Linked DNA regions of Gemmobacter sp. 24YEA27. The protein of the gene in region 2 interacts with the protein of the main gene of each other region in a pairwise test. Links are inferred from orthologs where the notes say so. Each region holds a gene or a part of one and is shown on either strand. Other genes may lie near its edges.

Evidence for each region. Proteins that work in one complex are often made in the same cells at the same time.
Region 1: the proteins of QNO18_RS16165 (region 2) and dnaE interact in binary tests that used the Escherichia coli proteins (3 or more experiments, as listed by UniProt). The link is inferred for Gemmobacter sp. 24YEA27 from one-to-one orthologs.
Region 3: the proteins of QNO18_RS16165 (region 2) and cyoB interact in binary tests that used the Escherichia coli proteins (3 or more experiments, as listed by UniProt). The link is inferred for Gemmobacter sp. 24YEA27 from one-to-one orthologs.

Annotation. Positions count from the first base shown.
Region 1 is NZ_JASJPW010000001.1:3,389,987-3,394,897, forward strand. The notes cover bases 533-4,592. They hold dnaE (DNA polymerase III subunit alpha), read right to left. Parts: upstream 4,222-4,592; coding sequence 733-4,221; downstream 533-732. Other genes in these bases: QNO18_RS16780 (hypothetical protein), read left to right, coding at 533-729. In the rest of the region: more of QNO18_RS16780, read left to right, coding at 1-532. UniProt on the Escherichia coli protein: DNA polymerase III is a complex, multichain enzyme responsible for most of the replicative synthesis in bacteria. This DNA polymerase also exhibits 3' to 5' exonuclease activity. The alpha chain is the DNA polymerase catalytic subunit.
Region 2 is NZ_JASJPW010000001.1:3,251,863-3,255,699, forward strand. Bases 518-3,503 are described here. They hold QNO18_RS16165 (pyridoxal phosphate-dependent aminotransferase), read left to right. Parts: upstream 518-1,411; coding sequence 1,412-2,596; downstream 2,597-3,503. Other genes in these bases: QNO18_RS16155 (cation diffusion facilitator family transporter), read left to right, coding at 518-519; QNO18_RS16160 (TetR family transcriptional regulator C-terminal domain-containing protein), read left to right, coding at 694-1,434; QNO18_RS16170 (MFS transporter), read right to left, coding at 2,629-3,503. Also shown: more of QNO18_RS16155, read left to right, coding at 1-517; more of QNO18_RS16170, read right to left, coding at 3,504-3,774. UniProt on the Escherichia coli protein: Shows aminotransferase activity with methionine and histidine as substrates, and to a lesser extent also with phenylalanine.
Region 3 is NZ_JASJPW010000002.1:150,967-154,807, reverse strand. Bases 320-3,309 are described here. They hold cyoB (cytochrome o ubiquinol oxidase subunit I), read left to right. Parts: upstream 320-800; coding sequence 801-2,819; downstream 2,820-3,309. Other genes in these bases: cyoC (cytochrome o ubiquinol oxidase subunit III), read left to right, coding at 2,822-3,309; cyoA (ubiquinol oxidase subunit II), read left to right, coding at 320-786. Outside these bases: more of cyoA, read left to right, coding at 1-319; more of cyoC, read left to right, coding at 3,310-3,475; cyoD (cytochrome o ubiquinol oxidase subunit IV), read left to right, coding at 3,475-3,841. UniProt on the Escherichia coli protein: Cytochrome bo(3) ubiquinol oxidase is the terminal enzyme in the aerobic respiratory chain of E.coli that predominates when cells are grown at high aeration.

The DNA.
Region 1 (4,911 bases), 140 kb from region 2 along the record:
TTGCTGAAGCAATATGAGGAGAACTCCGCCCGCAGCAGGGCCCGTCCTGCGCCCACGCCACCACAGCCCGGGCTGATCGTGCCCCGGATCATGCTGAAGGGTGACCTTGATGCCTGGGACGCAAAGCCCTGGAAGAGGAAGAATGGCGTCAGCACAGCCCTCACGGAACAGTTTCAGGTGCACTGGGGGATGTGGCAGCGCATTTCGGACAAGGGATACAATTATCATTTTACGCCTGAATGTCTGAAAAGGCGCGTCGGACATTCGGCCTGCAATCGCAGGGAAACCGTCAATGCAGGGCTGGCCAATCTTACGGCGATGACAGCCGGCCTGCCTGCACAGATCCTGGAAGGGGGGCGTATCTACATGGTTATGGGCGACGACGCCTGGAGCCTCATGCTGCAAAACGCGTTCCGGGAGTCGAACGCAGCCCCTGGTTCGCGGATCGTCGCCGCAATGCCTCGCACAGATCTGATCTTATGGGTCACGGACCCTGACGGGAATGATCTTGCCGATCTGCGGCAACTCACGGGGTGGGCCATGAGCTACGCAAAGGACGCCGATGCAGTCCAGGCCAGATACAAGGCCGATCTCTGGGCGCGGCATGCCGCGTCACCCGACAGATTTCCCCCCCGACTGATCATCATCCAGAATCTCTCAGCCGATCTCATGACCCGCATCGGGCCACAGCTCTGGGACAATGCGGGCTGGGCGGTGCTGGCAGAATAGGTCTCAGACCTCTTCGACCATCACCACGCCCTGCATCGCCTTGATCGCGCCCCGTATCTGCGGGCTGACCGGGTAAGGGTCGGGCAGCAAGAGGTCGATCTCGCGCCCTTCTTCATCCGGCACACAAAGCGTGATGCGGCCGCGCATTCTGCCTTCGGATTTCCCAAGCAACAGCGCGATGGAATTCACCGCCTCGGGCCGGTCGATATGGATGCGGATGTCAGCCGCCTCGGCTTTCGCCGCCACGCGCTCGATGGGTTCCACGCCATTGGCCAAAAGCTTCACGCCCTCGCCTTCCGGGTCAACCTTGACCGTCAGCACCACATTGCAACCGGGTTCCAGAAACTCGCGGCAGGCCTCCAGCACATCCGAGAAACAGGTGACCTCGTAAAGCCCGGTCGGATCCGAGAGGGAGACAAAGGCAAATCGGTTGCCCTTGGCCGATTTGCGTTCCTGGCGCGCCGAAACCGATCCCGCAATCTTGGCAATACAGGTGCCTTTCGCCAACGCCCTTTTGGTGATCTCGGCCAGGGTCTCGACCTTCTGACGTTTCAGCGCGGGCATGTAATCATCCAGCGGATGGCCGGAAAGATAGAAGCCCACCGCCTGATGTTCATGGCCCAGCCGTTCCACCGGCAGCCAGTCATCGCGGAAGGGGATGCGCGGCTCCGGGATATCCGAGCCCGAAGACCCAAACAGCGAGACCTGGGCGGATGCCGCCGCCTCATGCACCGCCGCCGACCAGGCGACCAGACCATCGAGCGCCTCGAAGATCCGGGCGCGGTTGGGGTCAAGCTGATCAAAGGCGCCGGCACGGGCCAGCATCTCCATCGGGCGCTTGCCGATCTTTTTCAGATCCACCCGGCGGGCAAAATCGAAGATCGTGGCGAAAGGCCTGTCGCCACGCGCGGCGACGATAGACCGCATCGCCTCGACACCGACATTCTTCAGCGCGCCAAGCCCGTAGACCAGTTGCTGATCCTTGACGGAAAAAACCGCGAGCGAGCGGTTGACGCAAGGCGGCACGACCCTGACCTCCATCCGGTCCAGCTCGCGTTTGTAGACTGCGAGCTTGTCGGTCAGATGGATATCGCAATTCATCACGCCGGACATGAATTCGACCGGGTGGTTCGCCTTCATCCAGCCGGTCTGGTAGCTCACGACCGCATAGGCGGCCGCGTGGGATTTGTTGAACCCGTAATTCGCGAATTTCTCCAGCAGGTCAAAGACCTCGCCGGATTTTTTGGTGTCGATCTGGTGGGTAGCGGTGCAGCCCTCGATGAATTTGGGCCGCTCTTTCGCCATTTCCTCGGCGATCTTTTTCCCCATCGCGCGGCGCAACAGGTCGGCGCCGCCAAGCGAATAGCCCGCCATGACCTGGGCGATCTGCATCACCTGTTCCTGGTAGACGATGATTCCTTGTGTCTCTTTCAGGATATGGTCGATGGTCGGGTGGATCGATTCCAGCGCGCGGGTGCCGTTCTTCACCTCGCAATAGGTCGGGATGTTTTCCATCGGGCCGGGTCGATACAGAGCCACCAGTGCAACGATATCCTCGATACAGGTCGGCTTCATGCGCCGGAGCGCATCCATCATGCCTGAGCTTTCCACCTGGAAGACCGCAACCGTGCGCGCGGCGGAATAGAGGTCATAGGTCGGTTTGTCATCAAGCGGGATATGCCCGATGTCGTTTTCCGCACCCTTTGGCGGCTCGTAAAGCTGCGTGCCATCCGGGCCGATATGCAAAGGCCGCCCGGCCTCAAGCACCTGGCGGATCGCATCCTTGATCACCGTCAGGGTCTTCAGCCCGAGGAAGTCGAACTTCACCAGCCCCGCCGCCTCGACCCATTTCATATTGAACTGGGTGGCGGGGGTATCGGAGCGCGGATCCTGATAAAGCGGCACCAGCTCATCCAGCGGCCGGTCGCCGATCACCACACCGGCAGCGTGGGTGCCGGCAGAGCGGTAAAGCCCCTCGACCTGTTCGGCATATTTCAAAAGCCGCGCGACAACCTCTTCTTTCGCCGCCTCGCGCAGACGCGGCTCATCCGCCAGCGCCTTGGTGATCGAGACCGGCTTGACCCCTTCGACCGGGATCATCTTCGCCAGCCGGTCCACCTGGCCGTAGGACATCTGCAGCACACGCCCGACATCGCGCACCGCCATTTTCGACAGCAACGCGCCAAAGGTGATGATCTGCGCCACTTTGTCATGGCCGTATTTGTCCTGCACATAGCGGATCACCTCCTCGCGGCGATCCATGCAGAAGTCGATGTCGAAGTCGGGCATCGAGACCCGTTCTGGGTTCAAAAACCGCTCGAACAGCAGCGCATAGCGCAGCGGATCAAGGTCGGTGATCAGCAGAACATAGGCGACGAGGCTGCCCGCCCCCGAACCCCGCCCCGGCCCGACCGGAATATCATGGTCCTTGGCCCATTTGATGAAATCGGACACGATCAGGAAATAGCCGGGAAAGCCCATACGCTCGATGATCGAGAGTTCGAATTTCAGCCGTTCTTCATATTCCTCGCGCGGCGCGGCGAGCGGAATCACGGCGAGGCGTTTCTCCAGGCCGTCCCAGGCCTGGCGCCGCAGTTCCTCGACCTCATCTTCTGCGAAAACCGGCAGGATAGGTTTGCGCTTATAGGCCATGAAGGCACAGCGGCGCGCGATCTCGACGGTGTTTTCCAGCGCCTCCGGCAGATCGGCAAACAGCGCGCACATCTCGGATTCGGATTTCAGATAATGCTGCGGCGTCAGCCGGCGGCGCGGCTCCAGCTGGTCGACATAGGCGCCTTCCGCGATGCAGATCAGCGCGTCATGCGCCTCATACATGTCGGTTTTCGGGAAATAGACGTCATTTGTCGCAACCAGCGGCAGGTTCAGCTCATAGGCCAGCTCGATATGGCCGCGCTCGGACAGGGCTTCGGCCTGCGGCAGCCGCCCGCCCTCGCCCGGATGGCGCTGCAATTCGATATAAAGCCGGTCGGGGTAGATCGCCGCCAGCTTTTCCACCAGCGCCCGCGCCTTCGGCATTTGCCCGCCCTGCAACAGCCGCCCCAAAGGCCCGTCCGGCCCGCCGCTCAGACAGATCAGCCCGGCGCTGTGGGCCGCCAGCTGATCCACCGTCACCTGCACCAGCTGCCCCGCCTTGCCCAGATAGAGGCAGGAATTCAGCTTCATCAGATTCTCATAGCCCGCCTCGGTCTGCGCCAGCAGCACAAGCGAGGCCGGCAGGCGCGGCTTTTCGCCCGGCGCCGCCGGATCATATTCCAGCGCCACCTGACAGCCGACGATGGGCTGGACCCCGGCATCCTTGCAATGGCTGGAAAACTCCAGTGCGCAGAACATATTGTTGGAATCGGTGACCGCGATGGCCGGCATCCCGGCGCCCGCCGCCAGTTTCACAAGCTTCTTGACCGGGATCGCGCCTTCCAGCAGCGAATGTTCGGTATGGGTGCGAAGATGGATGAATTTGGGGGCGCGTGACATGGCGCCAGTCTAACCCCGCCCCGCCGCGCAAGGAAGGGTCGAAAGACAGGCGCGGCGGCCTGCGCAGAAAACCGGCAGCCGCTTTCGCGTCTCGCGATAAACTCTTTCTATCATCCGATTAATAATTTTTCTTGCCAGCCCATCCGCAGCCCGGCTTGATGAGGTGATAAGCAAAGGGGCGCACCGCCTGGCCCTACGCCGCATCGGGCCGGCAGGCACAGACCCCGCCACAGGGAGTATCGCGGCGGATTGAAGAATGACCGGTATCAGTTTCTGGCTGAACGGAGTTGAAACCCAAATCCCGGAGGCCGAAAGCCCCACAAGGACGCTGCTCGACTGGCTGCGCGACACAGGCGGGCTGAAAGGCACGAAAGAGGGCTGCAACGAAGGCGATTGCGGCGCCTGTACCGTCATCCTGCGCGACGAGACCGGCGCCCGCGCGGTCAATGCCTGCATCCTTTTCCTGCCACAACTCAAAGGCAAAGCCATCCGCACCGTCGAAGGCATCACCGGCCCCAAGGGCGAGATGCATCCCGTCCAGCAGGCCATGATCACCCATCACGGCAGCCAATGCGGCTTTTGCACGCCGGGCTTCATCGCTTCGATGGCCGCGGCCCATCTGAACGGCGACCGGAGCCACGATGACAACCTCGCCGGCAATCTCTGCCGCTGCACCGGCTATGCGCCGAT
Region 2 (3,837 bases):
ATCCTGCTCACGCTGGTGCTGGTCTGGTGGCAGGGGCGGGTCGCAAAGCTGACCGGCAACCGCGTCGTGGCGGCTGACCGGCTGCACTATCTTGGCGATCTGATGCCCGCGGTCGGCGCGGTGATCGCCTTGCAGGCCTCGCAGCACCTTGGCATCACCGGGCTCGATTCCTGGGTCGCGCTGCTGGCCGCAGGGGTCATGCTGATCGGCGGGGTGCGCATCGGCAAATCGGCCTGGGATGCGCTGATGGACCGCCGCGCCGATCCCGAGATCATCCGGGGCATCGCCGAACTGGCCGGGAGCTGGCCCGGTGTGCGCGGTTTTCACGACCTCAAGACCCGCACCAGCGGCAGCCGGATCTTCGTCAACCTCCATATCGAGCTCGACGGCGATCAGAGCCTGCGCGAGGCCCATGACATCGGTGCCGCACTGCGCCGTGAGATCCTGCGGCGCTGGCCCGGTTCAGATGTGATCATCCACAAGGATGTCGCGGCTGCGGATGGCCCGCCCGGCACCTGAGCCTTCGCGCTGAGCTTTCTCCGCCTCTGGCGGGCCGGACTGCGATCACAGCAATCCCGAAACCGGTCACGCAACGATCTTGCCGCGCAATGCTGGCTGTGTAAAATAGGCAATTATCCGATCGTGTAATTCCCGGCGGATCCCGTTCCCTGCTGCCGTCACAGAAAGGCGCCGATGACCAGTTCCGACAGAGCGGATAAGAGAACCGCCCCGCCTGGTGACATGCGCCAGTCCGGCTCTGAACGCCGGCCCTATATTCGTGACACCGAAGAAAACCGCCGCGAAGCGCTTGTGGCAGCGGTGCAGGCTCTGGTGGCCGAGGGCGGGCGCCCGGCGGCAACGGTCAGGGCGATTGCGGCGCGGGCGGGGGTCACGCCGGGGTTGATCCGTCATTACTTCGGATCGAAAGAAGATCTGTTGCGCGCAGCCTATGTAGCGCTGATGGATGGCATGACCAACAAAGGCGAAGAGGCGCTTGCAGGCGCGGGTGCTGTGCCGGCCGAACGGCTGGCAGCCTTTATTGCCGCCTCCTTACGCCCGCCGGTGCTGGATCCGAAGGCAGTCGGGCTCTGGGCCGGTTATCTGCACCAGGTTCAGTCTGATCCGGGGCTTCTGGCGCAGCATGAGAGTTCATATCTGCAATTTCGAGACCGCCTGCAGCAGCTGATCACCGATCTTGGCCGCCCTGTCACGGATGGGCAGCTGCGCCAGGAGGCCATTGCCTGCAATGCGGTTCTTGACGGGCTCTGGCTCGAAGGTTCGGTTTTGCCCGGTCACTTCGCTGAAAGCGAGGTGATCCAGATCGGGTTGCGCTCAGTCGGTGCCATTCTGGGCGTCACGCTCGCAGTCATTACCCCCCCGCCGGCAGGCAGCTCAGACCAGGAGAGAAATGATGCGTTATTCCGCGGTATATGAACGGCTGTCCGGCCTTGGTTCGGCGAAATGGGCGGTGCATCGCCTCGCGCGCGAGATGGCGGAGGAAGGGATCCCGGTCATCGAACTTACCATCGGCGAGCCGGATTCCCCCACGCCCCCCGAACTGATCGAGGCCGCGAAATCCGCGATGCGCCCCGGGCGCTTGGGCTATTCCGATGGCAGAGGCGAGCCCGGCCTGCGCACGGCACTGGCGAAACGTTACTCGGAACGGCGCGGCCGCGAGATCGATCCCGATCAGGTGATCTGCCTTCCGGGAACCCAGACCTGTCTCTATGGCATCCTTCGCACCCTTGTCGAAAGCGGCGATGAGGTGCTGATCGGCGATCCGATGTATGCGACCTATGAAGGGCTGATCCGCCAGACCGGGGCCAGACCGGTGCCGGTGGCGCTGCGCCCCGAACATGGCTTCCGGATGCGGGCGGCGGATCTGGCGGCAAAGATCACGCCCGCGACCCGGGTGATTTTCCTCAACACGCCCCATAATCCGACCGGTGCCGTGCTGAGCCGCAAGGACATCGCGGAAATCGGTGCACTTGCGGTGAAACATGATCTCTGGATCGTCTCGGATGAGGTCTATGAGGATCTGATTTTCCCGGGCGTCACCTTCACCTCGCCGCTTGACCTGCCCGAACTGGCAGAGCGTGTCATCTGCGCCGCCTCGATCTCGAAATCGCATGCTGCCCCCGGCTTCCGGTCGGGCTGGGTGATCGGGCCGCGCGAATTCACCGCCAGGCTGCTGCCGCTTTCCGAAATCATGCTTTTCGGCAACCAGCCCTTCCTGGCTGACATGACCGAACTTGCGGTTTCGCGGCCTTCGCCGATCGCGGCTGGCATGGTCGAACGCTTCTCGCGCCGGGCGGATCTGGTGGCGAATGCACTGGAGGGTCAGGCGGGGCTGAAGGTTCACCGCCCCGAAGCCGGCATGTTCGCCCTTGTGGATATCCGCACCACCGGCCTCTCGGGCCAGGACTTCGCGCTCGGGCTCCTGCGCGAGCGCCATGTCGCGGTCATGCCCGGCGAAAGCTTTGGCGACGGGCTGGCGGGCTGGCTGCGGCTTTCGCTGACCCAGCCCGATGAAGCCATCGCCGAGGCCTGCACGCAGATCCTCGCCCATGCTCAGGCGCAGATGGCCGCTGCCTGAAGCGGCTGCCCGAACCAGCCATCTGAAAATCCTCAGCTGCGCGCCGCCCTCCGCATCAGCGGCGCCAGCACCAGGATGAACATCAGCATCACGGCGGCAAAGATAAAGGCCGCGCGCAGGCTGAACGTGCCCGCGATAATCCCAAGCGCCGGCGGCCCGACGAAATAGCCGAAATAGCCGTAAAGCGTGGCCCGCGCCACGGCCCGCGCCCGGGTGCCTTCCGCCGAATGCCGCCCGACCAGCGAAAAGGCGGTCGGCGCGATCACCGAAGACCCCACCCCCAGGATGATAAACCCGGCATAGGCTGCATTAGGCGTCCCCGCCTGTGACGCGATCAGCGCGCCGCAGGCGGCAATCAGCGCGCCGCCCATCAACAGGCGGAACGGGTCCAGCCGCGCGACGAGCCCCTGCCCCATCAGCCGCGCGACCCCCATGGTCAGCGCCAGCACCGCCGGACCAAGCGCGCCCTCCTCCGGGCTGCCGCCCAGCGTTTTTTCAATATGCAAAGCCGACCAGCCTTCGGCGGCATTCTCGGTCAGGAACGCGATCAGCACCATGCCGCCACCGATCAGCGGCACAAGGCCCAGACCCGGCCCGCCGGCCTCGGGCCGTTTCAGCCCGTGAATGGCGCCATCGCGCTCAAAGGTCAGAAGCGCAAAGACCAGCGCCAGCAGCGCCATCGTCCCCAGAACCAGATCCGGCGTCCATCCAAGCCCGCGCAATTGCCCGGTACAGATCGCCCCGCCGCCATAGCCGAAGGAATAGGCGGCATGGGCAAGGTTCATCAGGTGAACCTTGCGCGTGGTTTCCAGCTCCGCCGTGCGGGCATTCATCAGAACATCGGTCAGCCCGGTGCCAAAGCCGCAGACCATCATCGCAAGCGGGAACATCCAGGGCACAACCACCGTTCCCGGCAAGGTGAAAGCCAGTGCCATCGCCCCCGCCGAAAGCGGCAGCGCCACTTTACCAAGACGGTGCCCGATCAGCGGCGCAAGCAGCATGGCCGTCACCGCCGCCAGCGGGGTGAACAGCAAAAGCCCGCCCAGCCGTGCCTCATCGACGCCAAGCTGCGCCTTGAGATCCGGCATCACCGCCGCAAACGAGCCCCAGAGGATCCCCATCGCCGCAAAAGCAAAGACCACCGCCCGCGCGGTCACTACGGTTTTCAGAAAAGACATGCGGCGCCTCCGATCCCCGCCCTTCTGCCAGGCCTGGCCACCCCCGTCCATCCCGTAAGCGAC
Region 3 (3,841 bases), on a different replicon or contig from region 2:
GCGCTCGACTGGAAATGGCTGTTCATCTACCCCGACCAGGGGATCGCCACGGTGAACCGCCTTGTGGTGCCCGAAGATACGCCGGTTGAATTCAGCCTGACCTCGTCCACGGTGATGAATGCCTTCTACATCCCCGCCATGGCCGGGATGATCTATGCCATGCCGGGGATGGAGACCAAGCTCCATGGCGTGCTGAACGAGCAGGGCGATTACAAAGGCATCGCCTCGCATTATTCCGGCGCCGGGTTCTCGGGGATGCATTTTGTGACCACGGTGACCGATCAGGCCGGGTTTGACGGCTTTGTCTCCGAGACGAAGGCGGCGGGTGGGATGCTTGACCGCGACACCTATCTGCAGCTTGCGGCCCCAAGCCAGAACGAGCCGCCGCGTGGTTATGCCGGGGTTGATCCGGTGCTGTTCGCGCGGGTCGTCAATATCTGTGTCGAAGAGGGCAAGATCTGCGTCGCCGAAATGATGCAGATTGACGCCGCAGGCGGCGCGGGGCGTGCCGGCATCCTCAATCTGATGCCGAGATATGCCAGCGCCGACGGCCGCAGCCTCGCGATCCCGGTGCTCGGCGGCAATGCCAATATGATCCAGGGGTTCTGTGGCCCGGATGAAGAAGCCAGGATGCTCAGCCAGCGCGTCGTCATCGCGCCGCGTGAAGTGACCGCGCCCGGCCCGATGCGCGGTGCCGGTCTGACACCGCCGTCAGGCCTTTTCGGCCGGGCCAATACCCAGTTCAGCCAGATCGCGCCGGAACCGGCTGCGGGCGAAGATTTCTGAAAGGACGCTGAGAAATGGCAGATGCGCCGGGCGCTCAGCCCACAACCTTTCTTCTGGGCCGCCTGAACTGGGAGGCCATTCCGAAAGACCCGATCATCTGGGTCACCTTTGCCGGTGTTGTTCTGGGCGGCCTCGTGCTGCTGGCCGCGCTGACGAAGTTCAGGCTCTGGGGCTATCTCTGGAAAGAGTGGTTCACATCGGTCGATCACAAGAAGATCGGCATCATGTATATCATCCTCGCGCTGATCATGTTCGTGCGCGGCTTTGCCGATGCGCTGATGATGCGGCTGCAACAGGTGTGGGCCTTTGGCGGATCTGAAGGCTATCTGAACTCGCACCATTACGATCAGGTCTTCACCGCCCATGGTGTGATCATGATCTTCTTCGTGGCGATGCCCTTCATCACCGGGCTGATGAACTACCTGGTGCCCCTGCAGATCGGGGCGCGCGATGTGTCCTTCCCCTTCCTGAACAATTTCTCGTTCTGGATGACGGTGGGCGGCGCAGTGATCACCATGGCATCCCTGTTCATCGGGGAATTTGCACAGACCGGCTGGCTGGCCTTCCCGCCGCTGTCGGGGCTGCAATCAAGCCCCTATGTCGGTGTCGATTATTACATCTGGGGCCTGCAGGTCGCGGGCGTGGGGACCACGCTGTCGGGCATCAACCTGTTGATCACGATCCTGAAAATGCGCGCGCCCGGCATGACCCTGATGCGGATGCCGATTTTCACCTGGACCTCGCTTTGCGCCAATATCCTGATCGTGGCCTCTTTCCCGATTCTGACGATGACGCTGATCCTTCTGACGCTGGACCGCTATCTCGGCACTGCCTTCTTCACCAATGAGGCGGGCGGCAATGCGATGATGTATGTCAACCTGATCTGGATCTGGGGTCACCCCGAGGTCTATATCCTGATCCTGCCGCTGTTCGGTGTGTTCTCGGAAGTCACCTCGACCTTCTCCGGAAAGCGGCTCTTTGGCTACAGCTCGATGGTCTATGCCACGATCTGTATCACGATCCTGTCCTACCTTGTCTGGCTGCACCACTTCTTCACCATGGGGTCGGGGGCGAGCGTCAACTCGTTCTTCGGGATCACCACGATGATCATCTCGATCCCGACCGGGGCCAAGCTCTTCAACTGGCTCTTCACCATGTATAAGGGCCGCATCCGGTATGAGCTTCCGATGATGTGGACCATCGCCTTCATGCTGACCTTCACGGTGGGCGGCATGACCGGCGTGCTGCTTGCCGTGCCGCCGGCAGATTTCGTGCTGCACAATTCGCTTTTCCTGGTGGCGCATTTCCACAATGTGATCATCGGCGGCGTGCTGTTCGGTCTGTTTGCCGCGATCAACTTCTGGTGGCCCAAGGCTTTTGGCTACAAGCTGAACGTCTTCTGGGGCAAGGTCTCGTTCTGGTTCTGGGTCGTGGGCTTCTGGATGGCCTTCATGCCGCTCTATGTGCTGGGGCTGATGGGCGTCACGCGGCGTCTGCGGGTGTTCGATGACCCGTCTTATCAGATCTGGTTCGGTGTCGCGGCCTTTGGCGCGGTGCTGATTGCCATCGGGATCGCGGCGATGTTCGTGCAGATGGGGGTCTCGATCTGGAAGCGGGGCGACCCCGCGATGCGCGACGAGACCGGCGATCCCTGGGACGGCCGCACGCTGGAATGGGCGACCTCTTCGCCGCCGCCGGATTACAACTTCGCCTATACGCCGGTCAGCCACGGGCTTGACACCTGGTGGGATATGAAACGCGAAGGGGCCGCGCGCCCGACCGGCAAATATCACGCCATCCATATGCCGAAAAACACCGGCACGGGTGTGGTGCTTTCGGCGATTGCGACCGTCTTCGGCATGGCGATGATCTGGTATATCTGGTGGCTCGCGATCCTGTCCTTCGGGGCGCTGATCGTGGTCGCGATCTGGCATACCTTCAACTACAACCGCGACTTCTACATCCCGGTCTCTGAGATCGAGGCGAAAGAGGCCGCGCGCACCAGACAGCTGCAAGCAGCGGCGGGGGGCTGATCATGAGCGTTTTTTCTCCCGCCAATCCCGCCGCGATCTATGCGCAAAACAACCCTGAGGCGGTCGCGAAATACTGGGACCAGTCTGAACATCACCCGGAAGAGGGGGCGTCGACCCCCCTCGGATTCTGGGTCTATCTGATGTCCGACTGCCTGATGTTCGCGGTGCTTTTCGCGGTCTATGGGGTGCTTGGCACCTCTTATGCCGCGGGGCCGGGGCCGAAGGTGCTGTTTGATCTGAACCTTGTCGCGATCAACACGGCGATGCTTCTCTTCTCGTCGATCACCTTCGGCTTTGCGATGCTTTCGATGTATGCCGGGCAGAAGGGGCGGATGCTGGGCTGGCTTTTTGTCACGCTGCTCTTTGGCCTCGCCTTTCTCGGGATCGAGATTTACGAGTTTTACCACCTGATCCATGAGGGCGCGGGTCCTGGCCGCTCTGCCTTTCTGTCGTCTTTCTTTGCGCTGGTCGGAACCCATGGGCTGCACGTCACCTTCGGGTCAATCTGGCTGGTGACGATGATGGTGCAACTGTCGGTCAAAGGCATCACAGGGCCGAATATCCGCCGGATGAGCTGCCTGTCGATGTTCTGGCACTTCCTTGACGTCATCTGGATCGGCGTTTTCACCTTTGTCTATCTGCTGGGGATGATCTGATGGGCGCGCATCACGACACGCATGGCCAAAGCGGGGGCCAGGATCATGGGCATGGCAGCCATGCCAGCTATATCAGGGGCTTTATCCTGTCGGTGATCCTGACCGCGATCCCCTTTGCGGTGGTCATGTCCGGCGGTTTTGAGAGCCGGCTTGCGACCATCGCGCTGATCGTGGGCTTCGCGGTGGTGCAGATCATCGTCCATATGATCTATTTCCTGCATATGACCACCAGGCACGAGGAAGGCTGGACCATGATGTCCACCATCTTCACGCTGATCGTGGTGGTGATCATGCTCGCGGGCTCGATCTGGGTCATGTATCATATGAACACCAATATGATGCCGCAGATGAACCACGAGGCCTTGC